Regions from separate parts of the Arthrobacter sp. NPDC080031 genome, predicted to be linked through region 1. Evidence: riboswitches for the same ligand, from Rfam matches in the RefSeq annotation. Region 1 holds a riboswitch; the other holds the start of a gene.
What was found. Region 1 has a riboswitch for thiamine pyrophosphate ahead of thiO (glycine oxidase ThiO). Riboswitches for the same ligand answer to the same signal wherever they lie in the genome.
Positions count from the first base shown of each region.

Region 2: another riboswitch for thiamine pyrophosphate. It lies ahead of thiC (phosphomethylpyrimidine synthase ThiC); the one in region 1 lies ahead of thiO (glycine oxidase ThiO).

Region 1 covers NZ_JBFBLA010000006.1:187,419-194,629, forward strand. The annotation lists gene AB0323_RS07230 (DUF3107 domain-containing protein) at 11-235, shown strand; gene AB0323_RS07235 (hypothetical protein) at 272-574, shown strand; gene AB0323_RS07240 (4a-hydroxytetrahydrobiopterin dehydratase) at 642-974, opposite strand; gene AB0323_RS07245 (thiazole synthase) at 1,035-1,841, opposite strand; gene thiS (sulfur carrier protein ThiS) at 1,845-2,081, opposite strand; gene thiO (glycine oxidase ThiO) at 2,078-3,391, opposite strand; TPP riboswitch at 3,383-3,502, opposite strand; gene thiE (thiamine phosphate synthase) at 3,529-4,218, shown strand; gene AB0323_RS07265 (RNB domain-containing ribonuclease) at 4,256-5,770, shown strand; gene AB0323_RS07270 (DEAD/DEAH box helicase) at 6,059-7,211, shown strand, end outside.
Region 2 covers NZ_JBFBLA010000001.1:214,354-221,564, forward strand. The annotation lists gene trmD (tRNA (guanosine(37)-N1)-methyltransferase TrmD) at 1-356, opposite strand, end outside; gene rimM (ribosome maturation factor RimM) at 358-921, opposite strand; gene AB0323_RS00990 (RNA-binding protein) at 1,048-1,290, opposite strand; gene rpsP (30S ribosomal protein S16) at 1,292-1,714, opposite strand; gene AB0323_RS01000 (hypothetical protein) at 1,910-2,353, opposite strand; gene AB0323_RS01005 (VOC family protein) at 2,430-3,302, opposite strand; gene AB0323_RS01010 (amidohydrolase family protein) at 3,381-4,475, opposite strand; TPP riboswitch at 4,569-4,676, shown strand; gene thiC (phosphomethylpyrimidine synthase ThiC) at 4,672-6,501, shown strand; gene AB0323_RS01020 (alpha/beta hydrolase) at 6,520-7,211, opposite strand, start outside.

The DNA.
Region 1 (7,211 bases):
AGGCCCCGCTGTGGAAGTAAAGATCGGCATTCAGAATGTTGGCCGTGAGATCGCGCTTGAGTCCGCTCTCGACGCCGAGGCTGTTGCCAAGATCGTGAGCGAGGCCATCGCGAATGGCACGGACCTGCGCCTGACCGACGAAAAGGGCCGCCAGGTCATCGTTCCCGGCAACGTCCTCGGATACGTGGAGATCGGCGCCGAGGAAGTACGCCGGGTCGGCTTCGGAGCCCTCTAAGCAAGACGCAAGAACACCAGCGAGCCAGGAGTCCGCATGCTCTCACTTGTCATCGTGGCGCTAGCCACCATCGCCTCAGGCTTCATCGTCTGGGGAACTGACAAACACCGTGGCACGTACGGAATTACCCTGCCCGCTGGCGTTTCGGTGGCCGTCGCCATGCTGAGTTGGATGATCTTCATCCAACTTGGCTTTGGCTACCAGCCTGGCCTGACGTGGATCCCATGGGTGCTGCCCATCATTCTGGGTACCGTGGCTGCCGCGGTGGCCTCCTACTTCCTGGGCCGCCATCGGACCCGGCACGACACCGCCAAGCTGACCGCGGCCCTGCGGCTCTAGCCGGCCCTGCGGCTCAAGCCGGCCCTACGGCTCTAGCCGGCCCTGCGGCTCTAGATACAAATCCGCCTCATGGCGTGGCTTCGGGTTCGGCCACTGCCCCGGCCTCCGCGGCTGCTTCGCTGGCGCTTGTGGCCGCCCGGATGTCCCGTTTGGTTACTTCGCTCCCGGAGTCATGGGAGGTGTAGCGGATGAACACGCGGTTGTACCGCCAGTCCAGGTCCGGGTGGTGGTTCTGCTGCTCGGCGATGCGCCCGACGGCGGCGATCAGCTCCAGCGCGGCAGCCGACGTCGGGCATTTGTAGACGGTGTCGAGGCCGCCCAGGCGGTACCGCCAGTCCGGTAGCTCCGCCAGTGCGTCGTCGATCGCAGACCTGGTGAGGATGTCGTCTTTGCCGGCCATGGAACGCTCCTTCGCTGATGTGGAATTCGCAGGAATCCCCGGAGCGGCCAGCGTTGGCCGTTAGAGGAACTCAGCCCGGCCTTCCATCGCCGAGGAGGCCAGCGCGTGTTCCCGGCGCGGGATGCGGCCCGCCTGCTTCGCCAGCCTACCGGCGATGACCGCATGTTTGAAGGCCTCGCCCATCTGCACCGGGTTCTGCGCACGGGTCACCGCGGTGGCCAGAAGCACGGCGTCGCAGCCGAGCTCCATGGCGAGTGCGGCGTCGGACGCGGTGCCGATGCCGGCGTCGAGCACAACCGGCACCGAAGCGCGGGACACAATCAGCTCGATGTTGTGCGGATTCAGGATGCCCAGGCCGGTGCCGATAGGCGCGCCCAAGGGCATCACCGCAGTCGCTCCGAGGTTTTCCAGGCGAAGCGCCAGCACGGGGTCGTCGTTGGTGTAGGCGAAGACCTTGAAGCCGCGGTCGACGAGTTTCTCCGTTGCATCCACGAGTTCCACGGCATCAGGCAGCAAGGTCTGTTCGTCGGCGATGACCTCGAGCTTCACCCAATCCGTTTCCAAGGCCTCCCGGGCAAGCTCGGCCGTCATGACAGCGTCCTTGGCAGTGAAACAGCCAGCGGTGTTGGGCAGGACACGGATGCCATGGTCAACGAGCAACTGGAACAGCGAACCTGTTTCCGTCGGGGAGTACCTCCGCATGGCAACGGTGGTGAGTTCGGTGCCGGAAGCCAGCAAGGCTGCCCCCAGCCCGTCCAGGCTCGGGGCTCCCCCGGTCCCCATGATGAGGCGCGAGCCGAACTCGACGCCGTCGATCATCAGGAGGTCGGTTCGGGTGCTTGCTGCTTGGGTGCTTGCTGTGGTCATCGTTCAGCCTCCTTGTACTGCGGTAACGATTTCGAGTTCGTCGCCCTCTGCGAGCGCGGTGGCAGCCCACTGGCTGCGCGGCACCACTTCGGAATTGCGTGCGACGGCGACGCCGATCTTGCGTCCGTCGGCCGCCTGGCCGCTGGGGTCCACGGCCCGTCCCGTGATGTGGCTGACGAGGGTGGTGACCGAAGCGTCGTCACTCAGTGTGTGGTCTTCGCCGTTCAATTTGATGTTCATGCGTGGTCCTTCGGGAGGGGATTTGAGGTACCGGCAGATGGGCCGGCTGTGGAGGCCCGTGCCGCTGCCAGCGGACGGGAGAAGCGGTCCGGGCGAAATTTGTTCCACCGGGGATCGACGGTGCCGTCCATGAGTCCGACGCAGATTTTCGCCGCTGCCGGGGTGAGGAGCACGCCATGGCGGAAGAAGCCGCTGGCTACGATGAGGCCGGGCACGGCCGTGTCCCCGCCACCCTCACTGCCGACCCGGCCCAGCAGCGGCGCATTGTCCGGAGTGCCCGGACGCGCACGGGCAGTTGCTTCCAGGAGTTCCAGTTCGGCCACGGCCGGGACAAGTACCTGGGCGTCGCGGAGCAATTGGTACACGCCGCCAGCTGAGACCGGGTTGGCCGTTCCCCCGGACTCCGACAAGCCGTCTTCGCGTTGAGTCGCGCCGATCACCACGGTCCCGTCGTCGCGGGGGACGATGTACACGGGCACTCCGCGCACGATCCCACGGACCGTGGCGGTGACAAGGGGTTGCAGCTGCTCCGGGACGCGCAGCCGCAGAATGTCGCCGTACACCGGACGCAGCGGGAGCGACAATCCATCCGGCAGGCCGTTCAAGCGCGCGGTATCAAGTCCGTTGGCTACCACTGTTTCGGTGGCGTGCACTTCGATGCCTGAGTCGAGCACAACCCCGACGACGCGCCCGCCCTCCCACAAGAGGCCAGCCGCGGTGTCCCGGACCGCAAAACCGCCCTCGGCCCCTGCGATCCAGCTGGAATCGCCGGGCAGGTGGTCTGCAAGCGCGCCGAGAATCGCAGCCGAAAGCCGGCGCGGATCCACTTGGTGGTCGCCTGGGATGTCGAAGGCACAGGAAATCTGCGGGCTCAACAGCGGCTCACGCTCCCGGGCTTCGCGCAGCGGCACGGATTCCACCACCAGGCCGTTGGCCAGCTGGACATCCCGGAGGTCGGCGAGCGCCCGGCGGTCCGCAGCGTCGGCACCGACGGCGAGGGTTGGCGTCGTACGGTAACCCGTGCCGCGTCCGCCGCGTGAGCCGGTCACATTGCGTTCGAAGTCCGGCCACAATGCCGACGATTCGAGCATGAGCTCCAGGAGGTCCTCTTCCTGGTAATGCAGTTCGCTGACGGGCGCCAACATGCCCGCCGCCGCGAAGGTGGCGCCGCTCGCCGGTGCGGGATCGATCAGGACCACCGAGCGGCCGACCCGGCGGGCTTCCCACGCGATGCCGAGGCCAATGACACCGCCCCCGATCACCGCCACGTCCGCGTGCAGGGGTCCGTGCTGGGTGTTTACTTCGTCCATGGAGTCCTTCCCTACGCCGGTACTAGCCGGATCAGGTCAAGCGGTCGGCGCTGAAGCCCTCTCAGCCGCGCGGCGATTGTGACTGCCGCCGCGGCTCCCGCGGTACCAGCCCAGTTTAGAGGAACTACTCTGTTTCCATGACCCCGCACGATGTCCACACCACCGCCCGCCTGTACCTCTGCACCGACGCCCGGAAGCAACAGGGTGATTTTGAGCAGTTTGTCGATGCCGCATTCGAGGGCGGCGTGGACATCATCCAACTGCGTGACAAGACGATTGAAGCGGCCGAGGAACTGGAACTCCTGGAGATACTGCAATCCGTTGCGCACCGTCATGGCCGTCTCTGGGCAGTCAACGACCGCGCGGACGTGGCGTCCCTCTCCAGCGCACCGGTGTTCCATATCGGCCAAAAGGACATTCCGCTGCGCTCGGCCCGCAAGCTGCTCCACGACCGCACCATCATCGGCCTCTCCACGCACACGCCGGATCAGATTGACGCAGCCATCGCGGCGTCGCCGGGCCGCAGCGGCCTGGACTACTTCTGCGTCGGGCCCGTGTGGGCCACGCCCACCAAGCCGGGACGTTCCGCCGTCGGGCTCGATCTGGTGAAGTACGCCGCCAACGCGGTGAAGCAGGCAGACGAAGAGACCGTCGGCGGGGTTGTGCTCCCCTGGTTTGCGATCGGCGGCATCGATCTCAGCAACGTGGAAGAGGTCGTGCGGGCCGGCGCGAGCCGCATCGTGGTGGTCCGCGCCATCACTGAGGCGGAGGATCCGACGGCGGCGGCCCGGGCACTCCTGGCTGCCTTGGACGCAGCGGCGGCCTAGCGAGACTCCGGAAGATTTTGGAGTTACCCTGACTTTCGTGTCACATCAGCGGTTAGCCCCGAATGTCAGTGAAACGTCGAACCGGCTCGCGGAAGCGCTGGCGGCGCTTCGGACTGAACTCGAGCTGCCCGCAGGTTATCCCGCTGAAGCGCTGCGGGACGCCGAAGCCGCGGTTTCCGGACACACCCTGCCGGAGCAGGACTGCACGGACGTTCCGTTCATCACGATCGACCCGGCCTCTTCCACGGATCTCGACCAGGCCCTCTTCATTGACCGGTCCGGTGATGGTTACAGGGTTCTCTACGCCATCTCCGATGTGCCCTCCTTTGTGCCCCCGGGAGGCGCGCTCGACGCCGAGACGCGCCGCCGCGGGCAAACGTACTATGCCCCGGACGGCCGCATACCGCTGCACCCCGAGATCATCAGCGAGCATGCCGGGAGCTTGCTGGCCGGCCAGACGTGCGGCGCGTTCGTGTGGGACTTCGAACTCGATGCCGAGGCGGAGTTCCGCACGGTCTCCGTGCGTCGGGCGAGCATACGAAGCCGCGCCAAGCTCGACTACAAGGGCGTGCAGCGGGCGATCGATTCCGGAACGGCTGATCCCGTCCTGCAACTGCTCAAGGAAGTCGGGCTCAAGCGGGTGGAACTCGAACGCCGCCGCGGCGGAGCCAGCCTGAACATGCCCGAGCAGGAAATCGTCCAACTGCCCGACGGCGAGGGGTACAGGATCGTCGCCGCTCCCTCGCTGCCGGTGGAGGATTGGAACGCCCAGATTTCGCTCATGACCGGGATGGCCGCCGCCCAGTTGATGCTCGACGGCAAAGTGGGAATCCTGCGTACCATGCCCGCCCCCGATGAGCGCTCGCTGCTCCATTTCAAACGGCAAACCGGGGCACTCGGGAAGCCCTGGACCGAGGGGACCAGCTATGGAGAGTACCTGCGGACCCTCGACGCAAAGGACCCGCGGCAACTCGCCATCCTCCATTCAGCGGGGCTGCTTTTCCGTGGTGCCGGCTACACGCCTTTCGACGGCGAGGTGCCCGGAAGCGTCATGCAGTCAGCCATCGGGGCTCCGTATGCCCACACCACCGCGCCGTTGCGCCGCCTTGTCGATCGTTTCGTGCTGGTCATCTGCGAAGCGTTGAGCAATGGAACAGAGATCCCTGCATGGGCCCGGCATGCTTTGCCGAGCCTGCCCGAGATCATGGCGTCATCCGACCAGCTTGCCGCCAAAATGGAGCGCCTCGCCCTGGACACCGTCGAGGCAGCGCTCCTTGTCAACCACATCGGACAGGAATTCGACGCGGTCGTGATTTCCGGATCGAAACCGGCCAGGAACAACGGAAACGGCAACGGGAACAGCACCAACGGCAACAACGGCAATGGCAATGGGAACGGAACCCCGCACGGCCCTTACGGCATCGTCCAGATCGCCGAGCCCGCGGTCACCGCCCGTTGCGACGGCGAAATGGAGTCGGGCACGAAGGTCCGCGTGAAACTGCTCGACGCGGACATTGCCACCCGCCAAATCACCTTCGAACTGCTCCCCTAGCGCATTCCGTCCGCAGGGCCGGAGCCGCGATCCGGGGATTATCGCCCCCAGACGCTAGACTGGGTGAGTAGTAATGGATGCCCGGTCGTTGATTCAGTTAATTTTTTGACATCAACAAGCCCGCCCCTACGCGATCTTGAGATACACCAGCTGGTCCCCAGTGCCAGTATTTAGATAGCCCGCGATCGGCTTCCACTGGATTTGCTTGCGCCCATCCGTGCTCCGGAACGGCCCTGCCACAACCGTTGAGCACGCAGCGCAGCCCAAATGAATAAGGAAAACTCCACTGTGAGTGAATTGCACACCCATGAAGTTCTGACAGACGGAACCGAAACGATCGAACCCGAGGAAACCATTTCCTCGGACGAGACACCCCACGAGATCGCAGAAAAGACCTTCGCCGACTACAACGTCCGCGCCGACATCGTTGAATCCCTCGCCGACGCCGGAATCACCCACCCGTTTCCCATCCAGGCCATGACCCTCCCGGTCGCGCTGGGCGGTCACGACATCATCGGCCAGGCCAAGACCGGTACCGGAAAGACCCTCGGTTTCGGCATTCCGGCGCTGCAGCGCGTCGTTGGACCCGGCGACGCCGGCCACGACAAGCTCGCTGTCCCGGGTGCACCCCAGGCCCTCGTGATTGTTCCTACCCGCGAACTCGCCGTTCAGGTTGCCAACGACCTGCAGACGGCATCCCGGAAGCGGAACGCCCGCATCGCCACCATCTATGGCGGCCGCGCCTACGAGCCCCAGATCGAAGCCCTGCAAAAGGGCGTCGAGGTTGTTGTGGGCACGCCCGGCCGTTTGATCGACCTCTACAAGCAGAAGCACCTGAACCTGAAGAACGTTCGCATGGTGATTCTCGACGAAGCGGACGAGATGCTCGACCTCGGCTTCCTTCCCGACGTCGAAACCCTGATTGCCGGCACACCCGCCGTCCGCCAGACCCTCCTCTTCTCGGCCACCATGCCCGGCCCGGTCATCGCCATGGCCCGCCGTTACATGACGCAGCCCACGCACATCCGTGCCGCCGACCCTGACGACGAAGGCCTGACCAAGCGGGACATCCGGCAGCTCATCTACCGTGCCCACAGCATGGACAAGGTCGAGGTCGTCGCCCGCATCCTCCAGGCCCGCGGCCGCGGCCGGACCATCATCTTCACCAAGACCAAGCGCACCGCGGCCAAGGTTGCCGAAGAACTCGTGGACCGCGGCTTCGCGGCCGCCGCCATCCACGGTGACCTTGGCCAGGGCGCCCGCGAGCAGGCACTCCGGGCCTTCCGCAACAACAAGGTGGACGTCCTCGTGGCCACTGACGTCGCGGCCCGCGGCATCGACGTCGATGACGTCACGCACGTGATCAACTACCAGTGCGTCGAAGACGAAAAGATCTACTTGCACCGCGTTGGCCGCACCGGCCGCGCAGGCAACAAGGGCA
Region 2 (7,211 bases), on a different contig from region 1:
ACGAGCTGCTCTTCCTCGGCGAGCTCATAGGCAAGGGCCTGGTTGAAGCGCTCCCCCGCGGGCGACGGGACAATCAGGACCGGCTTCGTCGTCGGTCCGTCCGATGAGCCCTCAGTTCCGCCAACCCGTGCATTGGCGATGGATTCCAAGGCCTGGGCCCAGGGCTCCGGCTTCATGACCATGCCCGCACCGCCACCGTACGGAGTGTCGTCCACCGTGCGGTGCTTGTCCGTGGTGAACGTCCTCAAGTCATGGACATTCAGCTCCACAAGGCCGTCCTGACGGGCCTTGCCGATGAGGGAAAGCTCGAGCGGCGCCAGGTACTCGGGAAAGATACTGACGACGTCGATGCGCATTTTAGGCGTCATCCTGTGTCTCGGCGTCGTCTTCTTCCGTATCGGAAGCCGAAGCGTCGGTGTTCAGTTCGAAGAGGCCCGGCGGAGGGGTGAGCAGCACATAGCCGTCCTCGACGTTGACTTCGGGCACGATCTCTTCGACGAAAGGCACCAGGATTTCCTTGCCGTCCGCGTCTTCAATGACCAGCAGGTCCTGGACCGGCATGGTGTTGAGTGCGGTCACCTTCCCAACGGTCTGCGAGCCGACACGGACCTCAAGCCCGACGAGCTCATGCTCGTACCAGCCTTCGTCGTCGTCCTCTTCCAGCTCTTCCGTCTCGATGAACAGCTTCGCGCCGCGGATCTCCTCGGCTTGGTTGCGCGTTGAGATCTCTTCGAAACCGAGCAACAGGATGTCCTTGTTCCACCGGGCGCTGGCGATGGTCAAGGGACCGGCCTTCGCCGGCTCCACCACGAATTCGGTGCCCGGGACAAAGCGATCGCCGGGGGCGTCGGTGAGCACCTGGACAGTGACTTCGCCGCGGATTCCGTGGGGCTTGCCGATTCGGGCAACCTGGAGCTGCATGGGGTTCCTCTGATTTCTTGGCTGGGCCGGCTTAGGACCAGGCTGGGGTTTGCTCGTAAAACAATCCGGCCCCTCCACCATAATCTGGTGAAGGGGCCGGATCTAAGACAAGTATTGCTGAGCGCGTTACCGGCGACGGTCGGTGTCGACGACGTCGACCCTGACCTGCTCGCCGCCCGCCAATGCCGCAATCACAGTGCGCAAAGCGCGTGCGGTGCGACCCTGGCGACCGATCACCCGTCCGAGGTCGTCCTGGTGAACGCGCACCTCGAGGGATTCCCCGCGGCGGTTGTTCTTGGCACTGACCTTGACGTCCTCAGGGCTGTCAACGATCCCACGGACCAAGTGCTCGAGCGCTTCTGCCAGCAACTTACTCAGCCTCGGTGGTCTCTGCTTCAGCGTCAGCGGGAGCTTCAGTTGCTTCCGACTGCTTGGCCTTCTTGGTGATGGCTTCCGGGATGATGACGGAACCCTTCTCCGGTGCAACGAAAGCAGGCTTGGCGACCTTGGTCTTCAGCGTGCCTTCCTGGCCCGGGAGACCCTTGAACTTCTGCCAGTCACCGGTGATCTTGAGGATCGCGGCAACCTGCTCGGTCGGCTGGGCGCCGACGGAAAGCCAGTACTGTGCACGCTCGGAGGCAACCTCGATGTACGAGGGCTCTTCGGTGGGGTGGTACTTGCCGATTTCTTCAATCGCACGGCCATCGCGCTTGGCGCGGGAGTCCATGACAACGATGCGGTAGTACGGTGCGCGCATCTTACCGAAGCGCTTAAGGCGAATCTTTACGGCCACTTTTGTGGTCACTCCTGTTTCTGAAACGGGGTTGAGCCCGTCGTTCTGCACCCGTGGGGCGGGCCATACTTGAGGGTTCCAAGGACAAGATGCACACACGGAGAGAGGGGCCGCGCGGATCGAGTACCTGTCTATTGTGCCAGATGGCGGACAGTATTTCGAACGCGCGGCCCGTGCGGCGGGTTTACTGTGTGGTCACTGGTCTGCGGACCAGACATAGAGGCCGGCCCGCTCGGCCTTTTCGACGTCGCTTGCGAGCGCCGCCAGCTGCTGGACATACAGGCGGGACTGTTGGGCATCAAAGGGCATATCCTCTTGGGCCGCCCAGCGTTCGGCGACGTCGTCGAGGATGCTTCCTTCGCCCTCGGTCTCGTAGCTGAGAAGCTCGGACAGGGCGCGCACCATGGCTTCGGGGACGCCCAGCAGGGCGTCGCTGGTGACGTCCACCAAAGCGAGCTCATAGTCGGCCCCGGCGGCGTGCACGGCCGTGCCGGCGAGGTCGCCGAGTTGTTCTACTTCGAAATCGCTGATCCCCGGGATCCGAACAGCGGCGCCGGATACGTCACTGCCCTTCTCCAGGGCAGCGGCCCTCTTGAGTGCTTCATCGTGGGTGGCAACAAAGATTTCAGCAAAGCCCATGGAAAGTACTCTCATTCATTCGTGGCATCGGAGCTGCGGCGCGGCGGCCGAAATGCGCCACGCCGCAAACTCCAGCCTAGCGGACGGCGACCCGCAGCCGGTTGCGCCACGGGTCCTCGAAGCGCAACTCCTGGCCGGTGTGGTGAGAGCCGATGCCGGCAACCTTGAGGCGGTCGGCGAGCGCGCCAACGTCGTCTCCTGAGGGCACCTCGATGACCACCTCGCCGAGACCGAGGGTGTCCTTGCGGGGACCTGCGCCGCGGCTGTTCCAGACATTCATGGCCATGTGGTGGTGGTAGCCGCCTGCGGAGACGAACAAGGCCTGCCCGTGCCACCCTGCGGTCTGTTCGAAGCCCAGGGTGTCGACATAGAAGTCATGGGCCGTCTGCACATCGCCCACCTGGAGGTGGACATGCCCGACGCCGGCGCCGGCCTCATGCTGGCCCGTCACCGCCGCTTCGCTCAGGTATTGCTGGAGGTAGCACTGGGGCGGGAGCGGCAGGCTGTCCATGACGACCGAACTGCCGTTCCACTCCCAACCTTCGCGGGGCTTGTCGTAGTAGAGCTCGATGCCGTTGCCCTCGGGGTCGGTGAAGTAGAAGGCCTCGCTGACCAAGTGGTCCGCACTGCCGACAAAGGCGCGGGGTTCGTACTGCGCGGCGGAGGCAACAGTTGCGGCGAGCGAGGATTGGTCTTCGAAGAGCAAGGCTGTGTGGAAGAGCCCAGCCTCCCCGCGACCCGGGATCTGGAGCCCGGAGGCCGGCGCGAGGTGCACCAACGGCTTGCCGAGCCTGCCGAAGTAGAGTCCGCCATCCTGTTCCGCGACGACGTCCAGCCCCAGTGCCCGCTGGTAGTAGTCGCCCATGAGCTTCATGTCCCCCACCTTGAGCATGACGGTACCCATGGTGAGTTCGGCAGGAAGGAGATCCTGGCTGGATGTGATGGTCATGTGAAACTCCCGGCTTATTGTGGCGCCGCCCTTCGGCAACCTCTATACATCTAAATTACTTGAAGCTTCAATTTATTCCTAATGCCCGGCACTTCCTGAAATATGCCCCCTCAGCACGGTGCATCGCGGATTCAGCACCACCTCAAGGGACGCCCGGGGATCCTCTGGGTAGAGCACGACGTCGGCACTGGCGCCTTCGCTGATGCCGTCGGCACCCAGCCACTCGCGGGCGGACCAGCAGGCGGCATCGAGGGCAGCGGCAGCCGGAAGGCCTGCACGGTGCAGCTCCAGGATTTCCTCGCCGATCCGGCCGTGCTTGATGACGCTTCCGGCGTCGGTTCCGGCATACACCCGAACTCCGGCGTCGAATGCCTCGCCGACGCGTTCATGCCTGCGTTCCCACAGCCTGGTCATGTGGGCGGCGTAACGCGGGAACTTCGCTTCCGCCTGCTTCGCAATGTCCGGAAAGGTCGCAATGTTGATGAGGGTGGGGACGATCGGCACACCTTGGTCCAGGAGCCTGGGAATGTGATGCGGCAACAGGCCGGTGGCATGCTCGATGCAGTCGATGCCGGCGTCGAGCATGTCGTCGATGGTCCGTTCAGCGAAACAATGGGCGGTCACCCTGGCTCCCTCGGCATGTGCTGCCGCGATCGCGTCCTTGACGATGGCGGCCGGAAAGGACGGGCCGAGATCCCCGGCGGAACGGTCGATCCAGTCCCCTACGATCTTGACCCAGCCGTCTCCGGACCGCGCCTGCTTGCGCACCGCCTCCACCAGGTCCTCCGGCTCGACTTCTTCGGCCAGTCCGGGGATGTACCGGCGTTGCCTGGCAATGTGCCTGCCTGCGCGGATGATCCTGGGCATGTCCGTCCGGCGCTGCAGCCAGCGCGTGTCGCTTGCGGATCCGGCGTCGCGGATCAAGAGCGTGCCGGCGTTCCGGTCGGCCGCCGCCTGCAACCGGGCGGTCTCATCGTCCACCGCTCCGCCCTTGCCCAAGCCAACATGGCAATGCGCATCCACCAGGCCTGGCATCACCCATCCGTCCAGGACGACGTCGGGCGCCGCAGCGGGCGGCAAAAAGGTCAACCGTCCGTCGACCGACCAGAGGCCGCGCCGTTCTTCTTTCGGTCCCGTGAGGACAGCGCCGCTGAACTCGATGATTTCCGCCATGATTCCACCTTAAACGCCGACGCCGATCCCGGCCCGGTCACATTCGTCCTCGGTCACATCTCTCCCGGTTACCAACAGCTGTGGTAGCTTCGTCTACGACCACACGGGGGCCCTTGCAAGGGCTGAGATCGGGCTGACGCAGCCTGCGACCGTTGAACCTGTCCGGGTAATGCCGGCGAAGGAAGTGAGTAATCCTTTGAGCACCAAAGAAACACAGCTGAGCCCTACCCAAATCGGATCGGCGCAAGAGGTGACCCAATCCCTCAAGTCGCATTCCCTCGCGTTCCTGGAAGACACGAAGACGGGAATCCGGGTCCCCGTCACGGAAATCGCCCTGGAACCATCCCCCAACGGCCAGGCCAACGCGCCTTTCCAGGTGTACCGCACCGCAGGGCCGGGAAGTGATCCGGTGGTTGGCCTCGAGCCATTCCGCAGCGAGTGGATCGAGGCCCGCGGCGACACCGAGGCATACAGCGGCCGCGAACGGAACCTGCTCGACGACGGCAAGTCGGCCGTGCGCCGCGGCGCCGCCTCCGCTGAGTGGAAGGGCGCACAGCCGGTGCCCCGCCGCGCCGTCGACGGCAAGACCGTGACACAGATGCACTATGCCAAGCAGGGGATCGTGACGCCCGAAATGCAGTTCGTGGCACTTCGCGAGAACTGCGATGTTGAACTGGTCCGCAGCGAAGTGGCCGCCGGCCGGGCCATCATTCCCAACAACATCAACCACCCCGAATCCGAACCGATGATCATTGGCAAGGCCTTCCTCGTGAAGATCAACGCCAACATCGGCAACTCCGCCGTCACCAGCTCCATCGCCGAAGAAGTGGACAAGCTGCAGTGGGCCACGCAATGGGGCGCGGACACCGTGATGGACCTGTCCACGGGTGACGACATCCACACCACCCGCGAATGGATCATCCGCAACTCCCCTGTGCCGATCGGCACCGTGCCCATTTACCAGGCCCTCGAGAAGGTCAACGGTGAAGCCAACAAGCTCAACTGGGAGATCTTCCGCGACACCGTCATTGAACAGTGCGAACAGGGCGTGGACTACATGACCATCCACGCCGGCGTGTTGCTTCGCTATGTGCCGCTCACCGCCAACCGCGTGACGGGCATTGTTTCCCGCGGCGGCTCCATCATGGCGGGCTGGTGCCTGGCGCACCACGAAGAAAACTTCCTGTACACCCACTTCGACGAACTCTGCGAAATCTTCGCCAAGTACGACGTCGCGTTCTCCCTCGGCGACGGCTTGCGCCCGGGAGCGACGGCGGACGCCAACGACGCCGCGCAGTTCGCCGAGCTCGACACGCTCGCGGAACTCACGAAGCGGGCGTGGAAGTACGACGTGCAGGTCATGGTCGAGGGCCCCGGGCACATCCCGTTCCACCTCGTCCGCGAGAACGTCGAGCGCCAGCAGGAGCTGTGCGACGGCGCTCCGTTCTACACGCTCGGCCCGCTCGTGACCGACATTGCTCCGGGCTACGACCACATCACCTCCGCCATTGGCGCCACGGAGATCGCACGCTACGGAACCGCGATGCTCTGCTACGTCACCCCGAAGGAACACCTGGGCCTGCCGAACAAGGACGACGTCAAGACCGGCGTAATCACGTACAAAATCGCCGCCCACGCCGCTGACCTTGCCAAAGGACACCCCGGCGCCCACGAACGCGACGATGCCCTGTCCAAGGCCCGCTTCGAGTTCCGCTGGCGTGACCAGTTCGCGCTGTCATTGGATCCGGTTACCGCGGAATCGTTCCACGATGAGACGCTCCCGGCAGAACCGGCCAAAACGGCGCATTTCTGTTCCATGTGCGGACCGAAATTCTGCTCCATGCGCATCAGCCAGGACATACGCGACGAATACGGCTCCGCGGATTCCCAGGCGGCCATTGCGCAAATGTACAGCGGGATGCGCGAAAAGAGCGAGGAGTTCCTGGCATCGGGCGGCAAGGTCTACTTGCCCGAGCTCGAGGTTCCCGCAGGAAAGCCCGGAACGAGGTCAGGAAGCCTGAGCTGATCAGGAAGCCTGAACTGATCAGGAAGCCTGGACTGATCCGGCGCGGCTGACGTCCGCGATGAAGGAACGGATGATCCGGTCTCCTTCAACTGAGTCATGAGGCCGGTGTCCTCCAGCCGCAACGCGGTGGAGGGCGCCGGTTTCCTGCAAGTAGCCGGCGATCTCTTCGTAAAGGGGTTCCCAACCACCGGTCAGGACAAGCGTGGGTACCCCCGGCACAATATGCAGCGGCGCTTCCCACGGCGGAGCCTGGAGCCGCAGGCGCCGAGCGGTACGCCGGGCCTCCGGGGTGCTGAGGACGGCCGCCTCCGAGGAAAACGCCCGGCGGACGAATTCGCGTTGGTAATCGTCATCGCTGAGTTCGTGCCGGATCCGGAACAGCGGCTCCATGAGTGCCCGGTAAGCCGCGGTGGCGGGCAACTCGGCCGTCAATGAAAGACAAGCGGGTTCCACCAGCACGAGGGACCGGACCAGGTCCGGCCGCTCCACCGCGGCCAACATGGCTGAAATCGCGCCTTGGGAGTGCGCTACGACATGGCCTCCGCGCGCGTGGCCGGAGGATGAGGCAGGCTCCCGTCCCCCAAGGCACTCCAGGATAATGTCCACATCGGCGGCAACGTCGGATTCCAGAGGCTCGGCCTGCGCATCAAAACCGTGGCGTTTCAGGAACAGCGCGTCGTACTTCAACGCCATGCCGTGTTGTTTCGGCC